DNA from 3 places in the Blautia sp. HCN-1074 genome. Region 2 is predicted to be linked to each of the others. Evidence: predicted binding sites of a transcription regulator. Region 2 holds the regulator's gene; each other region holds the start of a gene.

Region 1 (6,111 bases), on a different contig from region 2:
AAATCATGAAAGATCATAATCATCACGACATACAGATGTCGGAGGCTTTTTTAAACAGTGCCTTTCTGGCTTTGTCAGGAGGATTTCAGGATGCTTATACCTATAATGCCAGAGATGAGGTATTCTGTAATGCCCAGACAGGAAACGTAGTACTTATGAGCCAGCATTTTATGGCAGGGCAGTGGATGGCAGGATTGAGTTATTTCTTTCCTATCATTTTCTTTGCTTTGGGTGTATGGGTTGCCGAGAAAATACAGGGAAAATTTAAATATGCCAGGAAGCTTCACTGGAGACAGGGAATCCTTGCAGCAGAAATCCTGATTTTATTTATTGTTGGCTTTATCCCTACCGAATATAATATGTTGGCAAACGCAATGGCATCTTTTGCCTGTGCGATGCAGGTACAGTCCTTCCGAAAAGTAAACGGATATTCCTATGCAAGCACTATGTGCATTGGAAACCTTCGCAGTGGTACAGCGGCTTTATCCGGATACTTCCGTGAAAAGAAGCCGAAACAGATGGAGCAGGCGATGTATTATTTTGGAATCATCTTTATGTTTGCACTGGGAGCCGGTATCGGTGGAAATCTCTCCATCCATTTCGGAACAAGAATGATCTGGGTATCCTGTGTGTTCCTTACGATAAGTTTTCTCTTAATGTTCGTCGAAAAATATAAACGTTTTCACGAGGAACATGAACATAAGACTATTTAACCAAATCAGACCAAATAACAAAAGCGGATGATTTTATCCGCCTGACAATTCAAAAAGTATACAAGCGAAAACGCTGTCCCATGGAAAGAACTTCCGAGACAGCGTTTTCGCCTTTTTTCTAAAAGTTCAACCAAATCTGCGAAGTAGTTATTGATGCAGTTTAAATAACAAAATAAGATTGAGAAATTTAGTTCAATTCAAGGTCTTCCAGTTCCTTTGCAGGAAGTTTCTCGGTGGAAGAAGCAAGATAGCTCTTTAATGCTTTGGAAGCTTTTGTAAACGGTGCATTTGTTCCGGCACCACCCATGCATCCTCCCGGACAGGCCATGCCTTCGATCATACATCCATTTAACTTGCCAACCTTTGCGAGTGTCAACATCTTTTTACATTCTGCAAGACTCTCTGCATGTTCAATATGAACCGGTACATCCGGATAGTATTCCTTGAGACATGCTTCGATTGCACCGGCAACACCTCCGGCAACTGCGTATCCACGTCCGGCTGCAGTAGCATTATGAAGACTTGCAGATGGCTCTATTTCAGCCGGATTGATTTCTTTTGCATCAAAAAGTCCCCACAATTCTTCAAACGTAATAACAAAATCAACATCACTTCGAACAGAAGTGCGCATTGCTTCCAATTTTTTGGCTGCGCAAGGTCCGATGAATACGACTTTTGCATTCGGATGCTCTTTTTTGACACTTCTTGCAGTTGCAACCATCGGAGTCAGCTCTCTGGAAATATTGTCGATCATTGCAGGGAACTGCTTCTTGGCAAGCATAGACCAGGAAGGACAGCAGGAAGTAAGTAAAAATGGAAGATGTCCGGTAGCCACTTCATTCGCATAATGATGCGCCTCGCTGATTGCACCGATATCTGCACCAAGTGCCACTTCATATACATCGGTAAAACCAAGTGCCGCTAAAGCTGCATGGAACTTTCCAGGTGTCACGTCATCACCAAACTGACTGATATAAGCAGGTGCAACTTCAGCAATAATTTCATTTCCCTCACGAAGCGCATGCGCAAGCTGGAAAATCTGAGATTTATCAGAAATAGCTCCGAAAGGACAGCTTACCATACACATACCACAGGAAACACATTTGCTCTGGTTAATCTGTGCACGTCCCTGTTCATCGCTTTCAATAGCTTTTACACCACAGGCGCGTTCGCATGGACGTTCTTTATGGGCAATGGCATCATATGGACAGACAGACTTGCATTTTCCGCATTTAATGCACTTCGACTGATCGATATGTGACTTACCATTTACCATGGAAATCGCACCCTTAGGACAGACCTGCATACATGGATGAGCAACACATCCTCTGCACATATTGCTGACTTCGTACATATTAGAAGGACAGGCTGAGCATGCAGAAGGAATCACCTGCATAAGCGGCGGTTCATAATATTTCTCATCGATGTTAGAAGCCTCAACTCCGGCAGTCAGATGAACAGCTTTGTTTTCAGGACGTAAAGAAAGTCCCATTGCCAGTCGCACACGCTCGCTGGCTACGGCACGTTCACGGTAAATACTTTCACGATACTGTGCACGCTCTTGTACGATATTATAGGGAATTGCCTCAATATCGTGGATCAGAGATGCATCTGTAGACTGAAAGCCAAGCTTTGCAACTTCTGCAAAAATCTTACGCCGGATCTGTTTTACGGGTGTGTCAAGAGTTCTCATATTTTGTTAATCTCCTATTATATTTATTTCCGCGCTTTTTCTACACTAAAAATATATCAAATAATGGTAAAAATGTCATGTTTTTTATTTAACACACCTGTTAAAGAAATTGCTTTTCAATTCCAAACATTAACAAACAATATAAATCTATAGAAGATAATAATAAATAAATTTCAGAAAATTGCAAAAATGATGTTGTGTAAATTAACCATATATTGTATAATATCAACAGCACATATGTTGAAAATAACTAAAGCTGCGTGGAAATCAAAAAACATATTTTTAAGGAGGGAACCGAATGTTAGACCAGTCTTATTACAGAAAAGCGGATGAGATTATCGAGCACTACGGACGTACAGCTGCATCGCTGATTCCGATCATGCAGGATATTCAGGCAGAATACCGTTACCTGCCGGGAGAACTGCTGACTTATGTAGCTGCCGAAATCGGAGTAAAAGAGGCTAAGGCCTACAGTGTCGCTACATTCTATGAGAATTTTTCCTTTGAGCCGAAAGGAAAATATATCATTAAAGTATGTGATGGAACAGCCTGTCACGTAAGAAAGTCTATGCCTGTTAAAGAGGCCCTGATGAAAGAACTGGGACTGAGCCACAAGAAACATACAACAGACGATATGCTTTTTACGGTAGAAACTGTATCCTGTCTTGGTGCCTGCGGACTTGCACCGACACTGACTGTTAATGATGAAGTACACCCGAAGATGACTCCTGAGAAAGCTGTTGAACTTTTGAATGAATTGAGAGGTGAGTGCGTATGAGTATTAAGAGCAGGGAAGACCTGTTAAATAAACAGGCAGAGGTAAATGAGCAGATCAAATCTTACACCTGTCGAGTTCTTGTCTGTTCTGGTACAGGATGTATCGCATCCGGAGCTCAGAAAATTTATGACGAAATGGCAAGGCTTTGTGAAGACATTGATGGTGTTACTGTAGAAATGCAGAAAGATGTGCCACATGTAGGCGTAATAAAAACAGGATGCCAGGGCTTATGCGAACTTGGACCTTTAATGAGAATTGAACCTTATGATTATCAGTACGTTCATGTACAGCCTGAAGACTGTAAGGAAATCGTAGAGAGGACTGTACTGGAAGGCAAACCGGTAGAGAGACTGTTTTATCGAGATCATGATACTGTCTGTCCACATCCGGATGATATTCCTTTCCTGAATCAGCAGACCCGTATCGTTCTTGAGAATTGCGGTAAGATCGATGCAGAATCTATCGAGGAATATATTGCTGTCGGTGGCTATCAGGCACTTGCAAAAGTAATAGGAAGCATGTCTCCTCAGGAAGTTATTGATGAAGTTACCAGATCAGGTCTTCGTGGCCGTGGTGGTGCCGGGTTCCCGGCTGGTAAGAAATGGTCCCAGGTTGCCCGTCAGGCAGAAAAGACCCGTTATGTAGTATGTAATGGTGATGAAGGTGACCCTGGTGCATTTATGGATGGTTCCGTAATGGAAGGCGATCCATATAAGATGATTGAAGGTATGACGATTGCAGCTTATGCAGTAGGCGCAGAGAATGGATATATTTATGTTCGTGCGGAATATCCGCTTTCTGTAAAGAGACTGAGAATGGCAATTGAACAGGCCGAAAAATATGGTCTGTTAGGTGATAACATTTTAGATTCCGGTGTAAATTTCCATTTACATATCAACAGAGGTGCCGGAGCTTTCGTATGTGGTGAAGGATCTGCCCTTACTGCATCCATCGAAGGAAACAGAGGCATGCCACGTGTAAAACCACCTCGTACAGTAGAGAAAGGTTTATGGGGCAAGCCTACTGTTCTTAATAACGTAGAAACTTATGCTAATGTACCAAAGATCATTCTTGAGGGAGCCGACTGGTTCCGTACGATCGGTACAGAAGGAAGCCCGGGAACCAAGACATTCTCACTGACTGGTTCTATCGAGAATACAGGCCTGATCGAAGTTCCAATGGGAACTACGCTTCGCCATATTATCTATGATATCGGCGGCGGCTTAAAGAGTGGTGCGGCATTTAAGGGTGTTCAGATCGGTGGTCCGTCCGGCGGGTGCCTGATCCTTGATCAGCTGGATGCACCTCTTGATTTTGATTCTGTAAAGAAATTAGATGCAATCATGGGCTCCGGTGGTCTGGTAGTTATGGACGAGAATACCTGTATGGTAGAGGTTGCCAGATTCTTTATGAACTTTACTCAGCGTGAGAGCTGCGGTAAATGTGTTCCATGTCGTGAAGGCACCAAGCGTATGCTTGAGATCCTTGAGAGAATTGTTGCCGGTAAAGGCGAGATGTCTGATCTGGATGAACTGGAAGAACTTGCAAATATGGTTCAGAATATGGCTCTGTGTGGCCTTGGCAAGAGTGCGCCTCTTCCTGTTATCAGTACTCTCAAACGTTTCCGTGATGAATATGAGGAACATATCCTTGATAAGAAATGCCGTGCAAAAGTATGTACAGCACTTCGTCAGTTCCACATTAATCCTGAATTCTGTATCGGCTGTGGTAAATGCGCGAAGAACTGCCCGGCGGGAGCTATTTCAGGTAAGATCAAACATCCACATCACATTAATAACGATATCTGTATCAAGTGCGGTGCATGTAAAGATAACTGTAACTTTGATGCTGTATACGTGGAAGCATAGAAGGGAGGATACACTATGGGCCATATGATAATTGACGGTAGAAAGGTAGAATTTACCGATGAAAAAAATGTCCTGTCTGTCATCCGCAAGGCAGGAATCAATATTCCGACACTGTGCTACCACTCAGAGGTATCAACTTTCGGTGCCTGCCGTTTATGTACAGTAGAAGACGACAGAGGCAAAACTTTTGCATCCTGTTCAGAAGAACCACGAGACGGAATGGTAATCTATACGAATTCCGGACGTATCAAAAAATACAGAAAACTGATTGTTGAACTGCTTCTGGCAGCCCACTGCCGCGACTGTACAACCTGTGTTAAGAGCGGTGAATGTATTTTACAGGAACTGGCACATCGTCTGGGTGTACAGAATATTCGTTTTGAGAATACCAGAGAACATCATGAACTGGATACAAGTTCTCCGTCTCTGGTACGTGATCCGAACAAATGTATTCTCTGTGGTGACTGTGTGCGTGCCTGCGAGGAGCTTCAGGGAATCGGTGCTTTAGGTTTCGCATTCCGTGGAACAGAAGCTATGGTAATGCCTGCATTTAATAAGAAAATTGCAGAAACAGAGTGCGTAAACTGTGGACAGTGTCGTGTATTCTGCCCGACTGGTGCAATTTCCATTAAAACGCATATGGATGAGGCCTGGGAGGCACTTGCTGATCCAAATATCCGTGTAGTTGCACAGGTTGCTCCGGCGGTACGTGTAGCGGTAGGCGACCACTATGGACTTACCAAAGGTAAGAGTGTAATGGGTAAGATTGTTAATGCGCTTCACAGAATGGGATTTGATGAAGTTTATGATACTTCTTTCAGTGCTGACCTTACTATCATGGAAGAAAGTGCCGAATTCCTCGACCGGATTAAGAAAGGCGAGAAACTTCCTCTTCTTACATCCTGCTGTCCTGCATGGGTAAAATTTATTACAGACCAGTACAAAGATTACATTCCAAATCTTTCTACATGCCGTTCCCCACAGGGAATGCTTTCAGCAGTTATCAAAGAATATTTCCGTGAACCGGAACATGCAGCAGGCAAGAAGACTGTTATGATT
Region 2 (6,111 bases):
CTTCCTCTACACGTTTCGAAAAATCCTGATATCGTTCAAGCTGAACCATCGCCGGGCTTCTGTCATACTCATCCGCTCTCGCAAAGTGAGTAAACATCCCCTCTATCTCAAGCTTCGGAAGCTCAGCGATCTTTTTGATTTCCTCCACACTCTCTGGTATATCCGCATAACCAATTCTGGTCATACCTGTATCCAGCGCAATATGAATATGTACCGTCTTATTCTGTAAAACAGCTTCATCAGAGAGTTTCTTCGCCTCATCATACTCGCATACAGCAGGACGAATGTCATACTGAACAAGTTCAGGAAAGTATTCATCAAATACAATTCCAAGAATCAGAATTGGTTTTGTAATACCGGCCTGACGCAGATGAACAGCCTCTTCTGCCGTTGCAGCCGCAAATCCCCAGATATAATCATGATTCTCTATCAGATGTGCGATTGGTACCGCACCATGGCCATAAGCATCCGCCTTAACCACTGCGATCATCTTCGTATCCTCTGCAATATTCTTTCTCATTTCCCTGAAATTCTGTTCTACGGCATCCAGAGAAATCACTGCTTTCACTCTGTTATTTTTCTCCATAATAATTCGTCCTCTGCCATAACTGCTCATAAACGATTCACACGTTGTTACGACCAGTTATTCTTTATTTTAATATTTCCGGCAAAAACCGGATAATGTCTCCTGCTGTCATACCCCGCTGACCTACTGTTTCAGCCGCCAGATCACCGGCAAGCCCATGAACATATACACCAAGGGCTGCCATCATCGCCATGGATGGCTTCCTTTCTGCTTTCAGATACATACAAAGCACACCTGCGATCACGCCGCTTAGTACATCACCACTGCCAGCTGTTGCCATTCCTGCGTTTCCGGAAATATTCAGATACCTCTCTTCTGACGCACCTGACACTACAGTACATGCATCTTTCAAAACACAGACTGCTTTTGTTTCCTTTGCATAGTCAAATGCTGTCTGAACCAGACAATCCTGAATATCACCAATACTTTTTCCACACAGGCGGCTCATCTCGCCAATATGCGGCGTGACGATCACATTCTCTCCGATAAACCTCTTCCAGTCCTCATGAAGTGCCAGAAGATTCAATCCATCTGCATCCAGAACAACTGATTTTCCACACATAGCAGCTCTTGACAGAAACCACTGAGCACGCTCTCTGCTCTGTGCACTTGCTCCCAGCCCCGGTCCGATCACCAGCACATCACACCATTCCAGCATTCTCTCATTTTTACTCTCATCAAAATCACAGGTGATCATTGCCTCCGGCAGAAGTGTCTGTAATGGAACACGATTTGCCTCCACGGTCTGGATCTTCACCATGCCCGCCGAACACTTTAGTGCAGCTGCGGCACTTAAATATGCTGCACCGCACATTCCTTCAGAACCTGCAACCAAAAGTACCTTACCGAAAGTCCCCTTATTCCCATAGGGAAGTCTGTCCGGAAGCATTTTCAAATCTTCTCTTTCCAGGTAATTCATTCGGATTTTCTTATCAGGCATTGAATAAATCCCAATATCCGCCACAATGATCTCCCCACCATACATACGCCCCGGATAGAAACACAGGCCTCTCTTTCGAAAAGCAAATGTAACCGTAAGATTGGCCCGGAAAGCGATTCCTTTCTCGAATCCTGTATCTGCATCAATCCCTGAAGGAATATCCACCGCAACTTTAAACGCAGATGCCTGATTTAATTCGCTGATAAGTTCTCCGTATTTTCCCTCTATCGGTCTGCTGAGTCCAACTCCAAAAATGGCATCTACTATAGTAGTATATTCATCCAGAATCAGGTTATGCACCCGTGGAGTATGATAATACTCTGCTGTGCGAAGCTGACTGGAAGTTTCTTTTGTCATTTTTTCTTCATTTCCAACAATATAATACCACGTTTTAAATCCGTGTAAATGGAGTAATCTGGCAATTGCCAGTCCGTCTCCTCCGTTATTCCCGGTTCCGCAGACCACCAGGATTTTCTCTTTATCCTTCGTATTCACCCGCTTTATGATTTCTGTAACAGTCTGTAATGCAGCACGCTCCATTAATACCAGCGAAGGAATTCCGGCTTTCTCAATCGTATTTGCATCCAGCGCCTTCATTTCTGCCGCAGTCACAACTCCTCTCATCTGTTCACCTCCCCGTATGTTCCCGTATTTCATCAAATATTTAATTTGTTCCACCACGTAATTTTATACAGAATAAATTTCTCAGCCATTCTGGCCAGACGGATATTTTAAATCCACTTTCATTTTATAGTTGTGAATAAGCCAAATCATCCTGCTAAATTCAGAAAAGCTGTGATCAGATGACCACAGCCTTGTGTTCCACATCATGTTCTACTCGCCTTCGTGCTCTTTCCTGTATTCACTCAGGTTATAGGACAGAGTCATAAGGCTCTCTGAAAGATGTACATTCTCAACCATTACATCCTCCGGAGCATCCAGATCAATGTGTGCAAAGTTCCAGATTGCCTTAATTCCATTATCAATTAAAATCTTCGCCATCTCTTTGGCTTTATTCTTCGGAAGAGTCAAAATAGCAATCTCTACCTCATTCTCCTTCAGAAAAAATGGAAGATCACTTAACATCTGTATCTCGATTCCGCGCACCGCAATTCCCTCAAGTACAGGATTTACATCAAAAATACCAACCAGTTTAAAACCACGTTTTTCGAAGTCCACATAATTGGCCAGCGCCTGTCCCAGATTACCGGCACCAAGAATAATCATCGGATGTACTGTATCCAGTCCAAGGATCTTGCCGATCTCTGTGTATAAATAACGTACATTATAGCCATAACCCTGCTGACCAAAACCGCCGAAATTATTTAAGTCCTGACGAATCTGGGAAGCTGTCACATGCATCTTTTTGCTGAGATCATTGGAAGATATACGCTCAACATTCTCCTCCATCAACTCACCGAGGTAGCGATAATAACGTGGCAGACGTTTAATCACCGCTTTTGAAATTTCCTTAGCTTCCACAAATTTTCCCTCCTTAACTTGTCTATGTCAATTATACCCAGATGTTATTTTATTGTCAAACTAATTCTGTACTTTTTCACCAAATAATTCTGCATTTTTTATCAATTTACCTCAGAAACTATCTTATAAAACGGTATTTTCTATTTTTTATCTATAACTTTCTATCATTTCCGGCAGTCTGGAACAAATTGGGATTGCACTACTAAGCAACGAATATCTTTGTAGAAATAGATAAATTCATTTAAAATACTTTCAAAAACAACTTTTTTCGATTATAATAGTACGCGGACAAATTATAAATGGAGGAATTCTTATGATTTTATCATGTCAGAATATCTGTAAATCTTTTGGCGAAAAAGTCATCCTTCAAGACGCCAGTTTCCATATAGAAGACCGTGAAAAAGCAGCTCTGATTGGCAATAATGGTGCCGGTAAAACTACCCTGCTGCGTATCATCATGCACGAGCTCTCACCTGATTCGGGAAACGTAGTCCTTGCCAAAGATAAAAATATCGGATATCTCGCCCAGTACCAGGATATCCATGGACACCACACGATTTATGAGGAGCTGATTTCTACCAAGCAGCACATCATTGATATGGAGAATCGCCTGCGTTCTCTGGAACAGGAGATGAAAACAACCACAGGTGATGCTCTGGACAGTCTGATGAATACTTATACGAGACTGAGCCACCAGTTTGAATTGGAAAACGGATACGCATACAAAAGCGAGATCATGGGCGTATTAAAAGGTCTTGGCTTTACCGAAGATGATTTCGAACGCCAGATTGAAACTCTCTCCGGAGGTCAGAAAACACGTGTTGCTCTCGGTAAACTGCTTCTCTCCAGCCCGGATATCCTTCTGCTGGATGAGCCTACCAACCACCTTGATATGGAGAGTATTTCCTGGCTGGAAACTTATCTGCTCAACTATCCGGGAGCTGTATTTATTGTATCCCATGACCGTTATTTTCTTGACAAGGTAGTCACTAAGGTAGTAGAAATTGAAGCCGGCACTATGCGTATGTACAGTGGAAATTACTCCGCCTATGCACTCAAAAAAGCACAGCTTCGTGACGCGCAGTATAAAGCTTATCTTAACCAGCAGCGTGATATCAAACATCAGGAGGCTGTTATTGCCAAACTGAAATCCTTTAACCGTGAGAAGTCAATTAAGCGCGCGGAGAGCCGTGAAAAAATGCTGGATAAGATTCAGCGTATCGATAAGCCACAGGAAATCCAGAACCAGATGCGAATCTCACTGGAACCAAGATTTATCAGCGGAAACGACGTTCTCACTGTAGAGAACCTTTCCAAATCTTTCCCGGGGCAGACACTTTTCAGCGATATCTCTTTTGAGATCAAGCGTGGAGAACGTGTAGCTCTGATTGGTAATAACGGAACCGGTAAGACTACCATGTTAAAGATCATCAATGGACTGATTGATGCAGACGGCGGCAGATTCAGTCTTGGTTCTAAAGTTCAGATTGGCTATTACGATCAGGAACATCACGTACTGCATATGGAGAAAACTATCTTTGAAGAAATTTCTGATGCTTATCCTACTCTTACAGAAACAGAGATTCGAAATATGCTCGCTGCTTTCCTGTTCACAGGAGACGATGTATTTAAGCTCATCTCTGCCCTCTCCGGTGGAGAAAGAGGCCGTGTATCTCTCGCCAAGCTGATGCTTTCAGAGGCAAACTTTCTGATTCTCGATGAGCCTACCAACCATCTTGATATCGCATCCAAGGAAATCCTGGAAGAGGCATTAAACAGCTATACCGGAACCGTGTTCTATGTCTCCCACGATCGATATTTCATCAATCAGACAGCTACCAGAATTCTGGATCTGACTAACCAGGCAGTCGTAAATTATATCGGAGACTATGATTATTATCTGGAAAAGAAAGAAGAACTGACTGAAAAATATGCACCCGCTGCCGCCCAGGCAATCGCAGAAGCCAAACAGGCATCTGACAATAAACTCTCCTGGCAACAACAGAAAGAAGAACAGGCACGCCAAAGAAAACGCGAAAATGAATTGAAAAAAGTTGAAGCCCGTATTGAAGAACTTGAAACAAGAGACAAAGAAATCGACGAAACCATGGTTCTCCCGGATATCTGCACCAACGTAGCAGAATGTGCAAAACTCAGCAAAGAGAAGTCCGCAATTACCGAAGAACTTGAGGGATTATATGAAAAATGGGAAGAACTTGCATAATGCAGGTTCCTCCCATTTTTATTATATATCTTATAAAATACGATCTATCAGTTTTGAGACATAATCATTTACAAATTATAAAATCTCATCCAGCTTTTCTCTGATTGCAAGAATAAATTCCTTACTATTCAGCGCGGTTACATTCTCAAGAGAAGTAATCAATGCAAGGTCTTTTGTCATCTTACCGCTCTCGATCGTCTCCAGAGTAGCTTTCTCAAGCTTGTCTGCGAATTCCATCAGATCTTTATTGCCATCTAATTCGCCTCTTTTTCTCAGTGCACCAGTCCATGCAAAAATTGTTGCCACAGAGTTTGTGGAGGTCTCTTCGCCCTTCAGATGACGATAATAGTGTCTCTGTACAGTTCCGTGAGCAGCCTCATATTCATAATAACCCTGAGGGGATACCAGAACGGATGTCATCATAGCCAGAGAACCAAACGCAGAAGAAACCATATCACTCATAACATCACCATCATAGTTCTTGCACGCCCAGATAAATCCACCTTCCGCTTTCATAACGCGGGCTACAATATCATCGATCAGACTGTAGAAGTATTCAATGCCTGCTGCCTCGAATTTATCCTTGAATTCATTCTCATAGATCGTTGCAAAAATTTCTTTGAAACGTCCGTCATAAATCTTGGAAATCGTATCCTTGCCGCCAAGCCACAGATTCTGTTTCGTATCAAGCGCATAATTAAAGCAACATCTTGCAAAACTTGTGATAGAATTATCCAGATTGTGCATACCCTGAAGAACCCCCGGGCCTTCATAGTGATGAATCAATTCTTTTCTCTGTTGTCCGTCAGCACCTTCAAATACCAGATAAGCATCTCCTGGTCCATCAATGTACATCTCTGTATTCTTATACACATCACC
Region 3 (6,111 bases), on a different contig from region 2:
CGAAGGCTATGGATGTGAATCCTTATATGGCAGCCAGTGATTCTAACATTCATCATGACTGCTATAATACAGATTCAACAGATGAGGTATTGCCTGTTGATATTTATTCTGAGATCAATGTTTCTTATGAAAAAGTTAATCCCAATGCTTCCCCGGCAGTCTTTTTTGATTCCTATGGACATTCTGTGGTTCCGCTTCTGGGTGGCCTGGCGATCCGTGATATTAATGCAGATGAGGCACAGACCCTGGGCTATTTTTCACCAAAACAGCATGACAATGGAAGCTATCTGATACAGAGTTCATATTCTTTTGTAGATGAGAGCAATCGCATTGTGTGTCCGACGAACGATAATCGGGTACTTATGCTTAAGGCTACAGATGAGGAGGGAAATGTACTTCCGGAATTTGAGAAGGTTCTGGATATCGACATTAAAGCGGCAGCAGAGGCAGCGCTTGGAAAAACACTGGATCAGAATCTGTTATCTGTAGTTTTTGATTATGAGGGAAATCTCTGGTTTGCAACAGGAGGCTTCCGCATTTATCCCGACAGAAAACAGCAGGGAACCTTTGGCTATGTTTCACGTGCAGCTATCGATAAGATCCTGAATGGAGAAGATGTGGATCTGTCAGATGCAGTATTTGTATATGAACTGGAACCGGGAGAGGGTGCAGAGAATGGTATTGCGGCATCTAAGGAGGGTGCGGTCATTCTGACAAATCTGAAGTGTTATCTGCTCCAGGCGGATAATGGTGTGAAAAAAGTCTGGGAAACTTCCTATAAAAGTGTGGGTGCCAAGGAAAGCAAAGAAGGCGACGAGACGACAGGTGGCGGTCTTGCATGGGGAGGTGGATGTTCCCCGTCTCTGACCAAAGATCTGGTTATGTTTACAGACAATCAGGATCCGGTAAATCTTATTGCGGTGGATATGAAAACAGGAGAACAGGTTGCGAGTATGCCTGTTATAGATGAACTTCCGGAAGGTACACAGGTGTCTGTGGAAAATTCTGCAATTGTATATGATGATGGAGAGGGAACAGTAAGCACGATCGTATGTAACTGGTTTGGTGCAGGAAGTGCGAAGCTTGGAGAAGCAGATAATGATTCCTCAATACAAAGCTATGAGAATATTTATGATGTGGGCTGGCTGAGACAGGGCAATAAAATGATTGCGCCGGGTATAGAACGTGTGGATACAGTTAAGACGGAGGACGGATATGAGATGAAGAGTATCTGGTGCAGAAGTGATCTGTCTGACACTTCCATGATGAAGCTGTCCACTGCAACAGGATATATTTACGGATATGTTCAGGATATGGAAACTGGTATGTGGCAGTATATCATGCTTGATTTTGAGACAGGCGAGACTGCATTTACCATGGATATTTCTGACAAACCGGGATACAACAATATGGCTATCGGTATGTATGCGGGAAACAGCGGAAATGCGCTCTATTGTCCGACCGGTTATCTGGAACTGCTGAGACTTCAGGATAGGTTTGTATATCTGCCGGAAATGCCTTACCGCAAGGTGGATCTGGATCAGGCAATGCGCAATGTGTTAAGCCAGGAAAAATTTGCAGCAGACGGTGGTCAGGGAGATGTGGAAGGATGGCTGAACACGATCACAGTTGAAAATGTACATCCGAATACGACCGTTGCAATACGTATGAAAGGAATCTCAGGGGAAACAGGTTCTTTGAAGCTGTATGCATATGGTACAGATGGTACCTTGAAGGAAGTTCCGACAGAAAAATGGCATATCCAGACAGAAGATGGTGAAACACCGGATACGCTGACAGAAGATGTACTGTATGAGGTACACATGACTGTGGAAGATGGCGGCGATTTTGACCTCAGTGAAACGGAAAAAGAAATTAAGATGTCCGCTGTTCTGGGTGCCTGATCAGATTTGAATAACTGCGCGTCGCATTCTCGTTACTTTAGTGATGAGTTAGACATTTACACAAAATGCAAAAATGCCACAGGTTATGAAATCCTGCTTGGAAACAAATACAAAACCTCCGCAGGAGAGAAATATCCTGTTAAGAAATACGTGAAACGTACAGAAGGCAAAAATACTGTAACTGTAACCTTTACAAACGTAAAGAAAGACACCTGGTATGTGACAGTACGTTCCTGGAATAAGACCTCCAAGGATAAATCCAGAGTTTACAGTCCATACTCCGCAATGAAGAAATTTACTGTATGTTTTTTTCGTAACTGAATAGACTAATACTAAAGAAAACAAGAGGTACTGCTAAAAGGCGGTGCCTCTTTTCGGTACAGGAATGATTACCGGAGTAAGCAGAATGATCATATTATCCAGGAGGGCAGATTTATGTGGGGATTTATAGTGGCATTGATTTCAGGGGCGCTGATGAGTATTCAGGGTGTTTTTAACACGGAGGTGACAAAGCAGACCAGTCTCTGGGTATCAACCGGCTGGGTGCAGCTGTCGGCTTTTGCAGTCTGTGTTTTTGCCTGGCTTTTTACAGGCCGGGAAAGTGTGGCTGCACTCTGGCAGGTGGACAATAAATATACACTCCTTGGTGGTGTGATCGGAGCGTTTATTACAATTACAGTAATCCAGAGCATGGGAGCTCTTGGACCGGCAAAGGCAGCAATGCTGATTGTTATTTCTCAGCTGGCAGTTGCCTATGTAATTGAATTGGCCGGGCTGTTTGGGGTAGATAAAGAACCCTTTGAATGGCGCAAAATCCTAGGATTGCTGATCGCGATTTCCGGAATTGTTATATTTAAGTGGCAAAAATAAGAGTTTACTATTGTAAAATCATTAAGATTTCGTTACAATAAGGGTGGCATTATGGACAGGGGGACTCTTACTCTGAGAAATAAGAGGAGGACCCTTATGATAAAAATAAAAAACAGATGTTGTTATACTGTGACACTGATATTATGTGGAACTTTGTTTCTTACAGGACTGACAGGATGTAAGAGCAGAGAGGCACAGTTTCTGATAGATGGATTGCAGGAAGCAAAGGCAGAGGTGGATGCGGAGTCATCGGAAGAGAAAACATCAGGACAGAAGTCGAAGAAAGATACAGCTGAGAAGAAAGCTGATACAGAAGACCGACAGAATGATGATGGCAGTTCTGCAGAGTCCCGGAAAAAACAGGCAGAATCAGGTGGTTCAGATGCGGGTAATGGGACGGAGATAAATTCAACTGGGGAAACACAGCCTGAGATGATCTATGTAGATGTGTGCGGAGCAGTTGCAAATCCGGGAGTCTTTCAGCTGGCAGCCGGAAGCCGGGTGTTTCAGGCTATTGAGGCAGCCGGAGGATATCTTCCTAAGGCAGTGCAGAATTGTGTAAACCGTGCAGGAGTTCTGACAGACGGACAGCAGCTTTATATTCTTACACAGGAAGAGATGGAGCAGCAGGGGTTGGATCCGGCAGAGATGGCCGGAGCATCAGATGGACAGATGAACGGAAGTGCCGGGACAGGACAGAACACAGGGATAGCCGCTCAGGCTCAGCAGGATAACAGGATCAACATAAATACAGCAGATGTAACCCAGCTTACCACACTGACAGGAATCGGTGCGACACGTGCGCAGGCGATTATTGCCTACCGGCAGGAGAACGGGCCGTTTGCTGCGATAGAAGATATTATGAATGTACAGGGTATCAAAGAAGGTACTTTTGCAAAGATAAAAGATGAGATAGTAGTAGGATAAGGAGAACCGAATGAGCAGGAAAGTTTTGGTAGTAGATGATGAGAAGCTGATTGTAAAAGGAATCCGTTTCAGTCTTGAGCAGGATGGTATGGAAGTGGACTGCGCTTACGATGGAGAAGAAGCAGTAGAGAAAGCAAAAGATAAAAAATACGATATTATCCTTCTGGATCTGATGCTGCCAAAGATGGACGGACTGGAAGTGTGTCAGCAGATTCGCGAATTTTCCAACGTACCAATCGTGATGCTGACAGCTAAGGGCGAAGATATGGACAAGATTCTTGGCCTGGAATATGGCGCTGATGATTATATCACCAAGCCATTTAACATCCTGGAGGTGAAAGCGCGTATCAAAGCAATCATGCGACGTGCAGGAAGTGACCATGAGGAGAAGGAAAAAGCCAAGAGTATCGAGGTGGGCGATCTTCGTATGGACTGCGAAGGAAGACGTGTGTTTATCGCAGGCAGAGAGATCAATCTGACAGCGAAGGAATTCGACGTACTGGAACTTCTCGTGTTTAACCCGAATAAAGTTTACAGCCGTGAGAACCTGCTGAATATTGTATGGGGATACGAATATCCGGGTGATGTGCGTACAGTGGATGTACATATCCGCCGCCTCCGCGAGAAGATTGAAACCAATCCGAGTGAGCCGAAATACGTGCACACCAAATGGGGCGTGGGATATTATTTCCAGGCACAATAAGATTTAACCGAATCAAGTAAGTTCCTTTCTTCAATTGCAAATATCCGATTGACAAGGAAAAATTTTAAAGATGAAATTGTAATGCAGTTGTGAAGATTGGAAATAGCTGTAATATAACAGAAAACAAAGAAGCTGATATTTCATAAATCATATGGTTATGAAATATCAGCTTTTTTGTATCAGTATCATTGTATCAGTATCATAGGAAATTACTCAGTAATATTTCTATGATATAAAAATCCTCCAGACAGGATCGAGAATATCTTGTCAACTTTATGTGATGTTTTGTTTTGTCTTATTTACTTTAGTGTATAATTTTATTGATTTGACAAAAATTAAACAAACAAAAGCAACATTTATAGAGAAAAATGATATAAAATTAGAAAATTTCTATAAATCAGGTTGTTAAAATGACGAAAAAGGATTATAATTATCGTTACAATATGTAAAGAGTGCAATAAAAAGAGAAAAAGAAGGTATAAGGAGGGTGCGAAATGCTAGATCAATCATTTTATCAGAAAGCGGACGAGATTATTGCTTTCTATGGTAAAAAGCCGGCATCACTGATTCCGATCATGCAGGATATTCAGGGCGTGTACAGATATCTGCCGGGAGAACTGCTGACCTATGTGGCTGATCAGATCGGAGTAACAGAAGCGAAAGCATTCAGTGTTGCAACATTCTATGAGAACTTTTCATTCGAGGCAAAAGGTAAATATGTGATCAAGGTCTGTGACGGAACAGCCTGTCATGTAAGAAAATCCATTCCGGTTCTGGAAGAACTGTATAAGAAACTTGGTCTGTCCAAGACAAAAAAGACGACAGACGATATGATGTTTACAGTGGAAACAGTTTCCTGTCTTGGTGCATGCGGACTTGCGCCGACAATGATGGTCAATGATGATGTTCATCCGAGAATGACACCGGAGAAAGCAGATGAGCTGATTGATAAACTGAGAGGGGGCGAACAGGGATGATCCAGAATAAAGAAGCATTGGACCAGGTCAGAGAAGAAGCCATAAAGGTGCTGGATTCTTATGACTGTCGTATTCTCGTCTGTTCAGGTACCGGATGTGTAGCGACCGGTTCCCAGAAGATTTATGAGAAATTCCTGGAGATCGCCAAGGATGCCCCGGGAGTAAGTATTGAATTTGGACCTCATGACAAAGATGCACACGTAGGTGTGAAGAAAACCGGATGTCAGGGTGTCTGTGAACTTGGACCGCTGGTTCGTATCCAGAAGGGTGACGACGTAATCCAGTATACAAAGGTTCAGATCGAAGACTGCCAGGAGATTTTTGAAAAGAGCGTTCAGGGAAACGAGACAATCGAGAGACTGCTTTATCAGAAAGGCGGTAAGGTAAGCCGCGGACCACAGGATATCCCGTTTATCGCAAAACAGACACGAATCGTTCTGAAAAACTGTGGCAAATTTGATGCGGAATCTCTGCAGGAATACATAGCAAGCGGTGGTTTCCAGGCGCTGGAGAAAGCGATGTTTGAGATGGATCCGGATCTGGTTATCGATCAGGTTGATAAATCCGGTATCCGCGGACGTGGAGGCGGTGGCTTCCCGGCTGGTAAGAAATGGATTCAGGTAGCCCGTCAGGCTGATCCTGTTCATTATGTAGTATGTAATGGTGATGAGGGTGACCCGGGAGCATTTATGGATGGCTCCGTAATGGAAGGTGATCCGTATCGTCTGAT

The links. Region 2 encodes Rex, which represses fermentation and respiration genes when NADH is low (regulators of the CRP and FNR family bind a similar motif). Its sites were predicted from a motif close to ATTGTTAANTANTTAACAAT; they were not measured.
Region 1: WKT11_RS03605 (4Fe-4S dicluster domain-containing protein) is a predicted target of Rex. The motif match lies at 2,483-2,502, and genes of this name have one in related genera.
Region 3: WKT11_RS08855 (complex I 24 kDa subunit family protein) is a predicted target of Rex. The motif match lies at 4,729-4,748, and genes of this name have one in related genera.

Annotation. Positions count from the first base shown of each region.
Region 1 covers NZ_JBBKBP010000002.1:311,106-317,216, forward strand. The annotation lists gene WKT11_RS03600 (YoaK family protein) at 6-713, shown strand; gene WKT11_RS03605 (4Fe-4S dicluster domain-containing protein) at 901-2,406, opposite strand; gene WKT11_RS03610 (complex I 24 kDa subunit family protein) at 2,705-3,184, shown strand; gene WKT11_RS03615 (NADH-quinone oxidoreductase subunit NuoF) at 3,181-5,052, shown strand; gene WKT11_RS03620 ([FeFe] hydrogenase, group A) at 5,068-6,111, shown strand, end outside.
Region 2 covers NZ_JBBKBP010000009.1:64,031-70,141, reverse strand. The annotation lists gene alr (alanine racemase) at 1-586, opposite strand, end outside; gene WKT11_RS09760 (NAD(P)H-hydrate dehydratase) at 651-2,150, opposite strand; gene WKT11_RS09755 (redox-sensing transcriptional repressor Rex) at 2,361-3,008, opposite strand; gene abc-f (ribosomal protection-like ABC-F family protein) at 3,322-5,232, shown strand; gene WKT11_RS09745 (NADP-dependent isocitrate dehydrogenase) at 5,308-6,111, opposite strand, start outside.
Region 3 covers NZ_JBBKBP010000008.1:36,477-42,587, forward strand. The annotation lists gene WKT11_RS08830 (hypothetical protein) at 1-1,904, shown strand, start outside; gene WKT11_RS08835 (hypothetical protein) at 1,911-2,225, shown strand; gene WKT11_RS08840 (DMT family transporter) at 2,340-2,774, shown strand; gene WKT11_RS08845 (helix-hairpin-helix domain-containing protein) at 2,871-3,701, shown strand; gene WKT11_RS08850 (response regulator transcription factor) at 3,712-4,404, shown strand; gene WKT11_RS08855 (complex I 24 kDa subunit family protein) at 4,899-5,381, shown strand; gene WKT11_RS08860 (NADH-quinone oxidoreductase subunit NuoF) at 5,378-6,111, shown strand, end outside.